Regions from separate parts of the Cylindrospermopsis raciborskii Cr2010 genome, predicted to be linked through region 2. Evidence: predicted binding sites of a transcription regulator. Region 2 holds the regulator's gene; each other region holds the start of a gene.
The links. The regulator NtcA, encoded in region 2, controls nitrogen genes in cyanobacteria. The targets are predictions, from matches to a motif close to TNTGTANNNNNNNNTACANA.

Region 1 (4,934 bases), 1.6 Mb from region 2:
CCCCATATAAAAGGATGCTAAATCTCTTAGTGTTCTTTCCAGGTGTGAACCATCATTAATTCCAGGACAAACTACCACTTGAGCATGAATTTGTAAGCGTCTTGCTTGAAACCATTTAATTTGCTCTAAAATCTCTCCAGCTCGACTATTTTTTAAAAGTCTAATTCTTATTTCTGGTTCTGTTGCATGAACTGAAATATATAAGGGTGATAGTCTCATTTGCTCAATTCTTTGCCATTCTCTTGTAGGTAAATTGGTCAGGGTTAAATAGGAACCATACAAGAAACTTAAACGATAATCATCATCCTTTAAATATAAGCTGGAGCGTTTACCAGGTGGTTGCTGGTCAATAAAACAAAAGGGACAGCGATTATTACATTGAATTAAGTTATCAAATAAAGCTGTGCCAAATTCTATTCCTAGGTCTTGGTCGTAGTCTTTCTCAATTTCAACTTGATGAATTTTACCATGTTTATCTAATACTTCTATTTCTAAAATTTCATCTGCACACAAAAACTGATAATCTATTAAGTCGCGGGGTTTGATTCCGTTAATGCTCACAATGGCATCACCTGCTTCAAATCCAACCTCAGCAGCAATGGATTCGGGTATAACACTGGTAATTTTTGCCGGTTTAATCTCAGACATGATAATTTTTAACAGCTTTATTTTAGACTAATCTCAGTTTTCATCACCCCTGCCAACCATTAGCAAGTGCCAATAAAATTGCTCCGCCAAAAGCTAGTCTATACCAAACAAAGATAAAAGTGTCTTTAGTTTGTAAATAACGAATTAAAAATGCAATTGACAGGTACGAAAAAATAAAGGTCGAGATAATTCCTATAACCAATAACAAAACTATATTCTCTGGTAATTGCCCCTCTTGAAAGAGATGAAATATTTTTAAGCTCTTGTATAAGGTGGCTATGGTCAAGGTGGGAAAACCTAATAAAAATGAAAATTTTGCTGCTGTGTCTCTTTCTAGTCCTAAAAACAAGGCTGTGGTCAATGTGGAACCAGAACGAGAAACCCCAGGAATTAAGGCTAGGGATTGTCCTATCCCTACTAAAATACCATCTCGAATTTGCAAATGATCAAATCCCCGCTTGCGATCGCCAATTTTTTCAGCCAATCCCAATAAAATAGCCATGACTACTGACATTGTACCAATAATTAGGGCGCTTTCGGGCAAAATGTCCTTTAACAAAAAACCAAGAACTAGTGCTGGTATGGTTCCAACAGCAATACCTATTACAATTTTCCACTCTTCCCTTTGCCAGTCCTTATCCTTAAACCCTTCCACTGCTCCTTGAATAATACTGGCAATCAATGACCGAAAATACAATAAGATTGCCACCACACTGCCAAATTGAATCGCATCAACAAAGTCTTTAGCCCCTAACTCTTTCCAACCAAATACTTTAGTAAAAATTAATAAGTGAGCTGTACTACTAATCGGTAAAAATTCGGTAATACCTTGGACTATACCTAAAATAAACGCTTGTAACCACTCTAGATTAGCTTGATTGCCGTTCTCAGCCACAGCAAGCATTGGTGATAATAGTAACTCATTAGCTGTTCCTAAGATTGTGATCATGAATTAGACTCGCTTGATACGATGACATATCCTAGCAAGTTATTCTCAAGTTGTCCAACCTAACAGTTCATTTTTTGCGCCTTGTGCTTTATGATCAAAATACCCCTGGGGGGGATTTTACAGTGTGATACTGTAAAAAGATAAAGTTTAGTAACAAATATTAAAAACTTTGATTAATAACACACTCTCATCCTACAAAACTGTGAACTCCTCTATTAAAAATGATTTACATACCTCCGAGAGCAAGGCCATAAGTATGGATGAGTTCCATTCTCCTCTGTTCTTATTACCCGCCTTACCGAAAGCGATCGCCATCAGTCAAAGTTGGTTAATATTTGGAGCTGCGGTGTTTTTAATATCCGTACCGGTATTTATAGAGGCACCTTTAGTGCGATCTTTACCGACTATAAGTCTAGCCATTACTGGATTGTGGGTGTGGTTAAGTTTACAATTAATGTCGAATGAAAAAACTTATATTTGGGGTGATTTACTCTTAGGATTTAGTCTTACCTGGTTAACAGGGGCAATTTACTGGGGTTGGTTACGGTGGGAACCACTGTGGCACTTACCCATAGAATCCATATGTCTACCCATGGCCCTTTGGTGTTTACACAGAAATTGGGGTAAAATCGGTAACTGGTTTTATCTTGGCTCTCTATTTGGTACAGTCCTAACAGATGTATATTTCTACCTAGTAGACCTAATGCCCTATTGGCGGCAAATTATGCAAACTGATGTTCTAGGAGTATCACAAATATTTAAAAATGCCTTATTACAAGTACAAACTCCCTGGGGACAAGGCTGGGCTATAGTTTTAGCTCTATCACTATTAATTGCTGGTTTACTACCATTAAAAAATAAACAAAAGCATTGGTATGCATTTAGTGGAGCAGTTTTGAGTACAATCCTAGTAGACAGTCTATTTCTAGTAGCTGCGATTCTGGCTAAAAATTCTGGCGTTGCATATTTGCGGGATGAATCAACTAAACGCGGGTATTACTTCATACTTTAAATAGTGAAGTAATAATTTAATTGAATACCTAAGCATATCTACAGATTTTGAATAGCATAGCGTTTTTCTATGTAGTCGCGCTAAGTAGTGACGTAAACGTGTATTTTCACCCTCTACCCTAGTCATATATGTTTTGCTCACAATATGATCCTCTGGCTGAATAAAACTCGGATAAACCCTCCACCCATCAGTAACATAAAAAAAGCATTGCCAGAGTTTAACGATGTCCCACAAAGGTTGAAATGCTTGTGAGCTGTGGTCTCCCACAACCCAAGCCAGGATATTTTTACGGAAGTGATTTACTGCTGTCCACAACCATATTTTGTTTTTTTTTGATCCCACAAAGGTCTCCAACTCATCAAGCTCACCTACCAAGGGTGTTTCCTCAACTGGTGGAGCATCTGGAAGTATGGAACCAATTTGTTTTAGCCAGTAAATAATAGTTGTATGATGAACGCCTTTATCGCGTTCAATTGCTCTAAATCCCATACCGTTAACATAAGAGCGCAGGCAACTTTGTTTAACTTCTTCTGAATAGCCTTTAGGTGGACTATAGACATCGATAAATTGACGACCACAATCAACACAAATGTGATTTTGTTTACCTCGACGTTTGCCATTCTTTCTGATTTTGGAAGACCCGCAGTTTGGACAATGCACAGTAGATTACCTCAATTCATACCTCTATTATGCAACGCCAAAATTCTTAACCATGGGAGAGCAGCTAAGTCATAGAGTGTCAATCAGAAGTTGTATAGTAGTTTTTGACTCCTACAAACATTCCCTCAGTGGAATGAGAGCGGACTACCCGTAGTTAAAAGAGTTGATTTTTGTTTGATGGAAAGAGGAAAGAAAATTGTGAAAGGATTAGTGCGTTTATTAACAGTTTTTAGTTTGTTACTCGGATGCTGGGGATGGTTAGGAACAACCCAAACAGCTCAAGCTTGGGATTTTAGCCGTGTTAACCTACCCCAAACGCCAATTTTGGCAATTGCTCGGCAAAATAAAGCTGATCAGAAACTAGCAACGGATTTTGGTAAAAAAATAGACCTGAATAATACCAACATTGCCCGATTTCAGGGGATCAGAGGGTTTTATCCGGTTCTGGCTAAAAAAATCATTGCTAATGCTCCTTATGTTAAGGTAGAAGACGTGTTGGAAATTAAAGGTTTGAGCGATCGCCAGAAACAACTTCTACAAAATAATTTAAGTCAATTTACCGTAACAAAATACGATGCTGAATTCAACGAAGGCGATGATCGTATTAACAACGGTATTTACAGATAAGACAAATACCTAATGGGTGAGGAGGGGTGAAAAATTTTCTCCCCCTAATCTCCCGTTTTCTGATTCCTTGTTTATACCCATATACCTTAACCTTGACTGAAATAGATATCAATCAGACATTTGATGTACTAGTGGTAGGTGCTGGTGCTGCTGGACTATATACAGCTTTATGTTTACCTGCATCTTTACGAGTTGGCTTAATTACTAAAGAAAACCTTACCCTATCTGCTAGTGATTGGGCTCAGGGTGGTATTGCTGCTGCCATATCCCCAGAGGATTCACCAAAACTCCATATTGAGGACACCTTAAAAGCTGGTGCAGGTTTATGTGATATTAAATCGGTAGAATTCTTAGCTCATAAAGCTCCCGATTGCATTCAGGCTTTATTAAATTTAGGTGTGGCCTTTGATCGTCATGGTACAACCCTAGCCTTAACCTTAGAAGCTGCTCATTCTCGTCATCGAGTGCTCCATGCAGCAGATACTACAGGTAGGGAAGTAACTACCACCCTAGCAAATCAAGTATTATGTCGTCCAAATATTCAAGTAATTCAACAGGCTTTAGCCCTTTCTATCTGGTTAGATGCAAAAACTGGACACTGTCAGGGAATTAGTCTGTTTTATGAAGGAGAAGTAACTTGGTTAAGAGCGGGTGCAGTAGTTTTAGCCACAGGTGGTGGAGGTCAAGTATTTGCTCAAACTACTAATCCAGCAGTGAGCACAGGTGATGGGGTGGCCATAGCTTGGCGCTCGGGTGCGATTATTCGCGATCCAGAATTTGTGCAATTTCATCCTACCGCTTTAATAAAACCAGGAAGGTTTTTAATTAGTGAAGCTGTAAGGGGAGAGGGAGCCCACTTAATTGATGATCAGGGACGACGTTTTGCGTTTGATTATCATCCCGCAGGTGAACTAGCACCCAGAGATGTGGTCAGCAGAGCTATCTTTAGTCATCTACAACGTACCACCAAGGATTTAGCCACTGCCCATGTTTGGTTAGATATGCGTCCCATAGGTTCGGATAGAATCCGCCAAAGGT
Region 2 (4,934 bases):
AGATGGTTTTGCCTGCAGATTTAAGCGAAAGGATAATTTCTCGCATTTGATTTTGTGCTAAGGGATCAAGTCCAGACATAGGCTCATCCAAAAACAGCACTTTTGGATCATTGATTAACGCCTGGGCTAAACCAATTCGCTGAACCATTCCCTTAGAATAGGAACCAATCCTTTGTTTGCGAGCTTGATTTTGGGATAACCCGACTAATTCTAACAGATGAACTATCCGTTGTCGTTGCACACGGGAGGAAATTCGGAAGATCTCCCCAGTCAACTCTAACAACTCGTATCCAGTCAGATAATCGTAAAAATAGGGGTTTTCTGGTAAATAACCAATAAACTGTTTGACCGAGCGATCGCCTAGTGGTTTCCCCAACAAAAATCCTTTACCACTAGAAGGACGACTTATTCCCAGTAAAATTTTTAACAAAGTAGTTTTTCCTGCACCATTAGGTCCCAAAAGGCCAAAAGTTTCTCCTGGATAGACTTCTAGGGAGCAGTTGTGGAGAGATATAATCTTGTGGTGCGACCAAAATCCTGTGCGGTAAACCTTGCTCACCTGAGAGGTAAGGATTGCTGGAGAATTGTTAAACATGAATGTATTTTATTATCAACTATAACACGCCCTTAGAACTAGGAATAGTTTGAGCGCGACGAGGATCGATCTCCACGGCCATGCGCATTGCTCTAGCAAAAGCCTTAAAGGTAGCCTCAATAATATGATGAGAATTAATACCATCTAGTTGCTGAATATGTAGAGTCATTTGACTATGATTTACTAAAGCCACAAAAAACTCTCTCACGAGTTGAGTATCATAGGTTCCTACCCTTTCCGTACTAATATGTAATCCATAACTGAGATGGGGGCGACCAGAGAAATCCAAAGCTACCTGGATCAGTGCTTCATCCAAAGGAGCGATGAAATGACCGAAGCGGGCAATACCCTTTTTATTACCAAGTGCCTGATGGAGAGCCTGACCTAAAGTAATACCCACATCCTCATTGGTGTGGTGGTCATCAATTTGCCAGTCACCTGTAGCTTGAATATCCAAATCAAATAAACCATGGGAGGCAATCTGCTGGATCATGTGATCCAAAAAATAAATACCCGTATTAGACTTACAAATTCCCGTACCATCAAGATTAATGGATACGGTTACATCTGTTTCTCCTGTAACACGTTTAACCGTAGCGAGTCTTTCTTTGCTCATTGTCAACTTATATTTTTATATTTTTTTGTTAGTTCATTAGCAAGTAGTTCAAACACTAACCGACGTAGAACGTCGGTGATGCTTAATATTGAACCTAGTTACATGCCCATAATTTCATATCCCGCATCTACATATAGGATTTGTCCAGTAATTCCACTAGATAAATCACTACACAAAAAAGCAGCTGCACTACCTACCTCCAATTGAGTAACAGTACGTTTAAGGGGAGCCACTTGCTCAACGTGATGAATCATATCCAAAATACCACCTACAGCAGAGGAAGCCAGAGTGCGGATGGGACCTGCGGAGATACCATTGACACGAATATTTTGGGGTCCCAGTTCTGCTGCCAAGTAACGCACACTAGCTTCTAGTCCAGCTTTGGCTACTCCCATTACATTATAATTAGGAATAGCGCGCACTGCGCCCAAATAGGAAAGAGTCAGAATACTACCACCTTCTGTCATCAAAGGTTTAGCTGCTCCACTTAACTGAATAAGAGAATAAGTGCTAACTTCTAATGCCTTATTAAATCCTAAGCGAGAAGTTTGACTAAAATCTCCACTTAAATCCTCTTTGTTAGCAAAAGCTAGACAGTGAATGAGAATATCTAGCTTACCCCATTTTTGTTGAATAGCGTCAAAAGTAGCTTGGATTTGTTCCTCATTCTCTACATTACAGGGCAGAAATAAACTAGGTTCAAGGGGTTCAACTAACTCCAAGACCTTCTTTTCGAACTTACCCTTATCATCGGGCAAATAGGTAACTCCCAGATTAGCTCCAGCTGCATGTAGTTGTTGGGTAATACCCCAAGCAATAGACCGACTATTGGCAATCCCCGTAACCAGGGCATTCTTACCGGACAGGTTTAGCATAAAAATTGTTAACGCGATTGATCTTATTGAGAATATTGTTAAATTAAATGTTATCCTAAATGTGATCTTGATAATTCTCTGTCCCCATAAACCTTTTTATGGTGATTGTTTAAGAACTTATTAAAGATCTGGCAAATTTTGAACCGAAAAAACCCCAAAATTGTCCTCCAGGGGAGGGGTGATCCACCATTTTAGGTTAAAAATCACCAAAATTGGGTATCATGATCGACAAAATAAGATAGACTAGCAAATTTGAGTATAGTAAAAGACAGAAAGATTGACGGTGCGTTCTTGATTCTTCAGTTGTATTCTTAGGTATTAAGTTTTTGTTTTTCCGGTGTTGGGTAAGGGAAGGGAGATGATCGTAATGCAAGATAAAGCCCTGGCAAATGTTTTTCGTCAAATGGCAACGGGGGCTTTTCCCCCTGTTGTGGAGACGTTTGAACGTAACAAAACCATCTTTTTTCCCGGGGATCCGGCCGAACGAGTTTATTTTCTTCTCAGAGGTGCTGTGAAACTTTCCAGGGTGTATGAAGCAGGAGAAGAAATAACAGTGGCCCTGCTACGGGAAAATAGCGTTTTCGGTGTTTTGTCATTACTAACAGGTAATAAATCAGATAGGTTTTACCATGCAGTTGCTTTTACTGCGGTGGAATTGCTCTCTTCGCCAATTGAGCAGGTAGAGCAGGCCCTCAAGGAAAATCCAGAACTGTCAATGCTTATGCTGCGAGGCCTCTCCTCGCGGATTCTGCAAACAGAAATGATGATTGAAACTCTTGCTCACCGAGATATGGGTTCTCGGTTAGTCAGTTTTCTGCTAATTCTCTGTCGCGACTTTGGTGTTCCCTGTGCTGACGGGGTTACTGTTGACCTCAAGTTATCCCATCAGGCGATCGCAGAAGCAATAGGTTCCACCCGAGTGACTGTAACCAGGTTACTAGGAGACTTGCGGGAGAAAAAAATGATTTCTATCCACAAGAAAAAAATCACTGTGCATAAGCCAGTCGCACTAAGCAAGCAGTTTACTTAATGTTTACCAAGTTTGCTTATAAGCTATAATTTGAGTTAGCTCACGGAAAAATCTGGGGGGTCTAATTCACCAGGCAAGTTGTGTTTACTCTTACGGACCAATATCCCCCTGTGTCCACCGTGCAACAATTTTAATAAGGTGCAATTCTATGACTCCAAGACATGGATACCTATGGCTGTCAAACAATATTTAAACTTTACTATTCTATCCAATTCTTTTTCTCCACAGACCATGGTTAAAAGTAGTAAAGTGTATATGGAAGCTTTTTTGGCGGTAGGATTAAGATGGCCACTGGGTACATCCTCATAGCAGCAATTTTAATTTTGGGCGGTGTGATTGCCACCCTCGGCGATCGCATTGGTACCAAAGTAGGTAAAGCACGTTTATCTCTGTTTAATTTACGTCCCAAGAAAACGGCGGTTATTGTCACTATCTTTACGGGTAGTGTGATTTCCGCCACCACCTTGGCCATTTTATTTGCCGCCGACGAGGGTTTGAGAAAGGGTGTATTTGAGTTAGAAGATATTCAAAAAGATCTCAGAAATAAACGGGAACAATTAAAAACTGCTGAAGCTCAGAAGATTAATATAGAGAATAGACTAATTGCAGCTAGAAAAGCTCAAGAAGAAGCTAAAAACCAGCTTATAGAAACAAATAAGTCTTTACAAGAAGCAAATAGTAAACAAAAAGCTACACAAGCTAAACTTGACATTACTACTACAAAACAGATTAAAACTCAAACTCAACTCCGGGGAACCCAGAGCAAACTAGGTAAGGTTGTGGTTCAGTATAGACAGGCCCTGGGTGAACTGGAAAATTTATACCAACAACGCCAAGCCTTACGATTGGCAGTGGGAGAATTAAGAAGTGAACGTCAGCAGTTATATGCTCAAGCTCAACAAGCTATTGATGAGGCTAAAAATGCAGTTACCAAACGAGATCGAGAATTGTTCAACCGCAAAGCAATTATTGCACAGCGAGATCGAAAAATTGCTGGTTTGGATAGGCTAATTCAAAATCGCAATTTAGAAATTAGGAAACGAGAACAAATTATTGCTAGTAGAGAAGTGCAACTAGGGGAGCTAGAAAAACAGCAGCAGTATTTAGAACAAGAGGTAGCAAGATTGGAAAAATATTATCAGTCTTATCGCGACCTACGTTTGGGTAAATTAGCTTTGGTTCGTGGTCAGGTCATAGCATCTGCTGTAGTTAGTGTGAATAAACCTAGCGTTGCCAATCAGGTCATTACCCAAATATTTCAGGAAGCTAATAATAACGCCAGCATTCAATTAAATGAACCAGGAACCAACCAAAATAACACAGACTTACTACGTATAAGTGAAGAAAGGGTGGAACAACTGACTAAACAAATTCAGGATGGTAGGGAATATGTAGTGAGAATTTTTTCTGCTGGTAACTACGTAAGAGGGGAAAAACAAATAGAATTTTTTGCCGATGCTATGCCCAATCAACTGGTATTTTCTGCTGGTCAGGTATTGGCTACAACCTCTGCGGATATGAAAAGTATGACATCATATCAACTGCGTCAAAGGCTAGATCTAGTAATTTCTGCTTCCCAGTTCCGTGCCCGAAATGCTGGCATTGTGGAGAGAATAGAGATAGATGGCACTTTTTTACGATTTTTTTCTGAACTGGAGCAGTCTCAACAAGCTTTGGAAGTAAAAGCAGTTGCTGCAGAAAATATCTATACTGCAGGTCCTTTAAGAGTTAAACTGGTGGCAATATCCAATGGAAAAATTGTTTTTAGCACTTAAAAATGAATAATATAAATGGTATAAAAACACAGTGCACAATTTT
Region 3 (4,934 bases), 1.3 Mb from region 2:
CAACTAATGAATAATTAGGGGCGTCATTGACGCTGAAATTCCCCGCGTTTATGCGTGGGGAATCTCAAAATAAGAAAACTCCCCTGAACTCGTTTGGTTTACAATCTAATAAAGAGTTTCAGGGAAGCAAAAAATAGGTTTTTAAAAATCACATCTTACCTTTGGGGTACAGGTGTTTGGTGAATAGTAATAGGGGGAGAATTCCCAGCAGTTGGTGGTGTGGGAAGGGCACTTGGTGGATTCAACCCAGGATCAGCACCAGGAACCGTGGGTAAATTTAGTGGTGGTACAATCGGAGTCCCAGGAAGGTTTAGTGAATCAATCACCGGTTGAGAAGCTCCGGGGATAATTCCCAAGGACACTCGGTTTCCCCCCACTTGTCTGAGTAAATCTAATGTTTGAACCACATCATTATAGGTAGCTGTGCGAGAAGCATTCAGAACTAAAATACCCTGGGGATTTCCAGTAATATACTGTTTTAATCGCACTTCCAATTGTTCCCTGGTCACCGGATCCTTTTCAATGTAAGTTTTACCTACAGCATCAATAGTAACTGGTAAAATGTTACTTGGCTGGGAACTAGCAGCGGAGGTAGTACCTGTGGTAGCTTTGGGTAAATCAACATTAATTGCCTGCTGTCTGGTAAATTGCAGTGCTGCTAATAGGAAAAAAGTCAGGATGCAAAAAACAACATCAATCAAAGGAATAATTTGAATCTGAACTTCTTCAATGGGGGTATGCAGGTTAACTTTCATTTTCTGGCTCTGATTCTGAACTGGTCACAGGATTTTCAACAGGGTGAGTCAACTCTTCTTCCACTGGAGATTCTTCTGTAATGAAAACAAATTCTCTTTTCTTAGACTCAGGTGGAGATTGACGATACAACAACTCTAAATCATTGCCAGCTTTATTAAACACTTTCACTTGATTAACCGCAAAGGATTGAAATAGACGATAAAACACTAAGGTGACAATGGCAACTATCAAACCAGAAGCAGTGCTAATTAAGGACTCACCAATACCTGTGGTGACACCCGCTGTAGATTCTGTACCCAGATCACCAATTTTAATTGCTCGCAAGGATTGAATTAAACCTAAAACCGTACCTAATAATCCTAAGAGTGGTGAAAGCGCGATTACAGATTCTAGAAGTTTTTCTCCCCTTCTCATTCCTGCTATTTCTTCTGCTGCTGTAGACTCCAAGGCTAGTTTAAAGGTTTCAGCATCACTTTTTTGCAACCGCAGTGGGGCGTATAGAAAACGACCTATGGGCTGATCAGTGGCTTTTTGGGCAATTTCTGTGGCTATTTCCCAGCTATCTATTGCAGCATCTAGCACTCTTTCTACTACTTGTTTTTCTTGGCTCAAAATTCGTAGCCAAAACCACAAACGCTCAAAGATTACACTTAGAGATAGTACGGACAGTACTAACAGCGGCCACATGGCTGGACCGCCTTTCTTGAACAAATCTAAAATATCCACTTTTCCAGTCTCCTCACTACACTAAATATAGCAATTATGCTAGAACATTTTTCTTAACCACTAAATTCTGGAAAAAAATATGAGCTTTTCCGTACAATCACTTTACTCTTGGTATGGCAGTTTGATCCGTAAACCTAAGTACCGCTGGTGGGTAATTATGGGAACTATTGTTTATTTGGTTAGTCCCATTGATATTGCCCCCGATTTTATCCCTGTTGTTGGTCAAATTGATGACTTGGTTTTATTAACATTATTGGTATCGGAAGTGTCTAAATTGGTTATTGAGGGCTGGAAGTCTTCTAAAGCTAAAACTAACTCCCCTATAAAGGATGTTGATTCAAAAGATGTGGTAATTGAGGTAACCAAACAATAAAGCTGGTTCCCGGAAGAGAAGAGGATGCGCTATCAAATTCTACTGCAGGGCTGAAAACCTCTATTTCTCCCTGCATTTGTGCTATCAGTTGTTTGGCGATCGCCATTCCTAAACCTGTGCCGGGAATGTCAGTATTAGCTTGTACTCCTCTGTAATTTCTTTCACCCAAACGATCCAGATCCTCTTTGGGTATACCCGGACCTGTATCGCTAATAGCTATACCCTGAAAGTCTGTATTTTTTTGTAGAGACTGAATGGAGATTTTTCCACCCACAGGGGTATATTTTATGGCATTATCTATGATGTTACTGAAAACCTCTGTGAGTGCCTTAATATTGGCTTTTACTGGTGGTAAATGGTTGGGAATGTCTATTAAAAGTTGAATAGTTTTTTCCTGAGCTAGGACTTGTGCAGATGCTAGTAGGGGTAGTAGTATATCTTTTAAATGACAACTAGTAGGCTCTTCTCCCGTTCCTGGCAACAACAGCGGAGCTGTTTTCTGGGGAGATGCTTCCACTGTAAGTGCTAATCCTAGTGTGGGAATAGCTGTTGTGTCTCTGTTTTTTGAGTCTAAAACCTGATCAAAGTTTTGCAATAACTCCTGCAGGCGATCGCTTTGGTTGATAATATTTATGGCTACTTCCCTATTAGTATCATTAGATCTTAATCTTTTTAAAAGAAGTTTACCAAAAGTACGAATAGCAGTCAGAGGATTACGAAACTGATGTAAAAGATTATCTAGTAAGTCCCCCTGCTCCTTTTGTAAGGCTTTTTCCTGCTGTAGTTGGTGTTGTAACCAAACTTGACGCTGATCCAATATACAGGCGATCGCTAAAGTTGTAGCTATGCGGCGAACTTCTTCTTCTTCCACTTGTTTCCACTGACGATCTTCCCTTGCTGTCAAAAGCAGTCCCACCATTAAACCTTCATGTACCAGGGGTAATACAATTTGGTACTGTCCAAATAGATATTTATCTTCTAAGTTAAGGGACTTATTATAATCACTAGTATAAGCACCAGTTGATTGGGGAGATGAGGGAATATAGTCTAATCTTGGTGCTAACAGTTTTTGATCTGGTAATGACAACACATAACTAGAGTCGCTCAAATTTTCTAAATTGCCAAATTTGAGGTTGTTAACTTTTATTCTACCCACGTCCTGGGAATAATTTAATCGAGAAGCTTCTGGATAAACCAGAACGGGAATTAATAACCCTTCTCCACTGGGGTGGTCTACCAGTTCCTGTGTTAAGTAGACTACACTTGAAGACGCTCCCAGTCCCTGGGTTAACAGTGATACTTGCTCTTGACATAGAGCAATAAAATCAGAACTGGCAGACATTAACATTTTTTGAAATTCACTGAATAAGTGTATAAATGCTACGGATGCCTATCAACTATTTTGTAAGCATTTTGGCTAAAGCTATAACAGAAATTAGAATTTAGAGGTTATGTGTGTAAGCTAGTTATGTTTTATCAATGGGCGCCCTTTTGCCATCTTGTTTATTGGTATCCGTTACCTATTCTAATTCCTAATTGTTAAGTGAAGTGAATTTATCACCATTTATTATTTTATTACTATTTTAATATTACTTCAGCTATCATATAACACCTTAACTACTACGATTTGCGTATTTATTAATATTTAATATACACAAGTTATTTTAAAATTACTGAGTAATTGATCCCAGTTGAGGAATAGATTGATAGAGATGTATCGAAAGGTTAAAAACCATTGATTTTTTCTGGCAACCCGTATATAATTACCACGAGTTTTGTAGCTGTGACTACAATCTTCTAGCTTGAAAGAGGAGGACAATAAGTTGGCAAGGAGACGTAAAAGAAAAAGCCGTCGTCGTCAGGAAGGACGACGGATTCTGGAAAATGTGCCTCAGTACAGCATAGAAAGCGGCGAAGACAAACCAGTGACAGCAGCGAGAAAGTTTATTCACGCTGAAGGTATCTTGCCTCCTGCCTTGCTATTAGTAAAAAGGAACGAACACACCACAGACCGTTATTTTTGGGCGGAAAAGGGTCTGTTTGGTGCTCAATACGTAGAAGAGAACCATTTTTTATTCCCTAGCTTGAGAATGTTGGAAACTCCAGCTAGTGCAGAACAACTAGTGAATCTGGCAAATCGCTAGGTTCTGGAATGGTTTTTTTACGCATTCAACTTCTTACTTCTGACCCCAAAATCAATTAACTGGCAAAATTGAACAGTTGACGCAAAAATTCAATTTTTTTTTAGTTTGTGGCCGAACTGACAGTGGTGCTAATCAATTGGATAATTAAACCTGGTACAGCAGAGAGTGACAACAAAATCAAGCGAAGGGTATGTTACTAAAATAACTGAGTTAAGTTGATTTCTTAGTAAGACCATTAATACAAAGTTTGTTATGTGCTCTCTGTTTTCCGGTTGGAAGTAGGTAATTGGTGTCAGGGTGTTAGGTTATCACATCGACAATTTTTACTTGTAAAGCTTTTACTTGTAAAGCCCTTTTTAACTCCGCGAGTTCATCTCGGTGAGCAGTGACAGTGATTATACTTGAGGGGTGTTGTTCATTTTGGCAAAACTCCATTTTGAGTAATACCTTCTCAATTCTTCCGGATTGGCGCCAGTAGAATATACCACTTAATGGTGCTACTAAAACCAAAAAAAATGGATTCTGACTGGAAAAAAGCTGGGCTAAAACTAGTCCTAGACAAGCAAGACCTAGAGCAGCTAAAACAGTCAGAAACACAGCTAAAAACCAACTAGGTTGGACAAAGCCCTCGAAAATGACTTCCTTTTTTTCTGGATCTGCGGAAACCACTCGATAAGCACGGGATTGGAAATAGTCCTTGAGTTGACCCATCAGGATGGTTTCATCGTCTTCAGAGGCTATTTTTGCTTGTTCAGTGCGATCTTTGGTGGAAGCACGAATAAAGAAAAACAACCCCACAAGCAATAACAAGGTGAGGAGAAAGGTGGATGGAATGATAGCAGTATCCATGACTTTTATTTTTTTAAATGAATCCCACCTATTTATTATTAATGATTGTTGATCTATTCTGGAGTCAAACCAGTCAAGTGGGATTT

Region 1: C6N34_RS07555 (DUF3120 domain-containing protein) is a predicted target of NtcA. The motif match lies at 1,745-1,764, and genes of this name have one in related genera.
Region 3: C6N34_RS11495 (DUF3155 domain-containing protein) is a predicted target of NtcA. The motif match lies at 3,630-3,649, and genes of this name have one in related genera.

The regions. Positions count from the first base shown of each region.
Region 1 covers NZ_CP065936.1:1,661,179-1,666,112, reverse strand. Annotated here, with positions in the region: gene C6N34_RS07565 (TIGR03279 family radical SAM protein) at 1-648, opposite strand, end outside; gene C6N34_RS07560 (undecaprenyl-diphosphate phosphatase) at 692-1,597, opposite strand; gene C6N34_RS07555 (DUF3120 domain-containing protein) at 1,767-2,609, shown strand; gene C6N34_RS07550 (IS1 family transposase) at 2,577-3,269, opposite strand; gene psbU (photosystem II complex extrinsic protein PsbU) at 3,468-3,896, shown strand; gene nadB (L-aspartate oxidase) at 3,989-4,934, shown strand, end outside.
Region 2 covers NZ_CP065936.1:36,114-41,047, reverse strand. Annotated here, with positions in the region: gene C6N34_RS00170 (ABC transporter ATP-binding protein) at 1-595, opposite strand, end outside; gene hisB (imidazoleglycerol-phosphate dehydratase HisB) at 615-1,211, opposite strand; gene fabI (enoyl-ACP reductase FabI) at 1,310-2,086, opposite strand; gene ntcA (global nitrogen regulator NtcA) at 2,445-3,116, shown strand; gene C6N34_RS00150 (DUF3084 domain-containing protein) at 3,401-4,891, shown strand; gene C6N34_RS00145 (pre-16S rRNA-processing nuclease YqgF) at 4,894-4,934, shown strand, end outside.
Region 3 covers NZ_CP065936.1:2,515,554-2,520,487, forward strand. Annotated here, with positions in the region: gene psb29 (photosystem II biogenesis protein Psp29) at 1-14, shown strand, start outside; gene C6N34_RS11475 (ExbD/TolR family protein) at 156-755, opposite strand; gene C6N34_RS11480 (MotA/TolQ/ExbB proton channel family protein) at 745-1,482, opposite strand; gene C6N34_RS11485 (YkvA family protein) at 1,562-1,855, shown strand; gene C6N34_RS11490 (sensor histidine kinase) at 1,803-3,203, opposite strand; gene C6N34_RS11495 (DUF3155 domain-containing protein) at 3,679-3,999, shown strand; gene C6N34_RS11500 (cofactor assembly of complex C subunit B) at 4,300-4,848, opposite strand.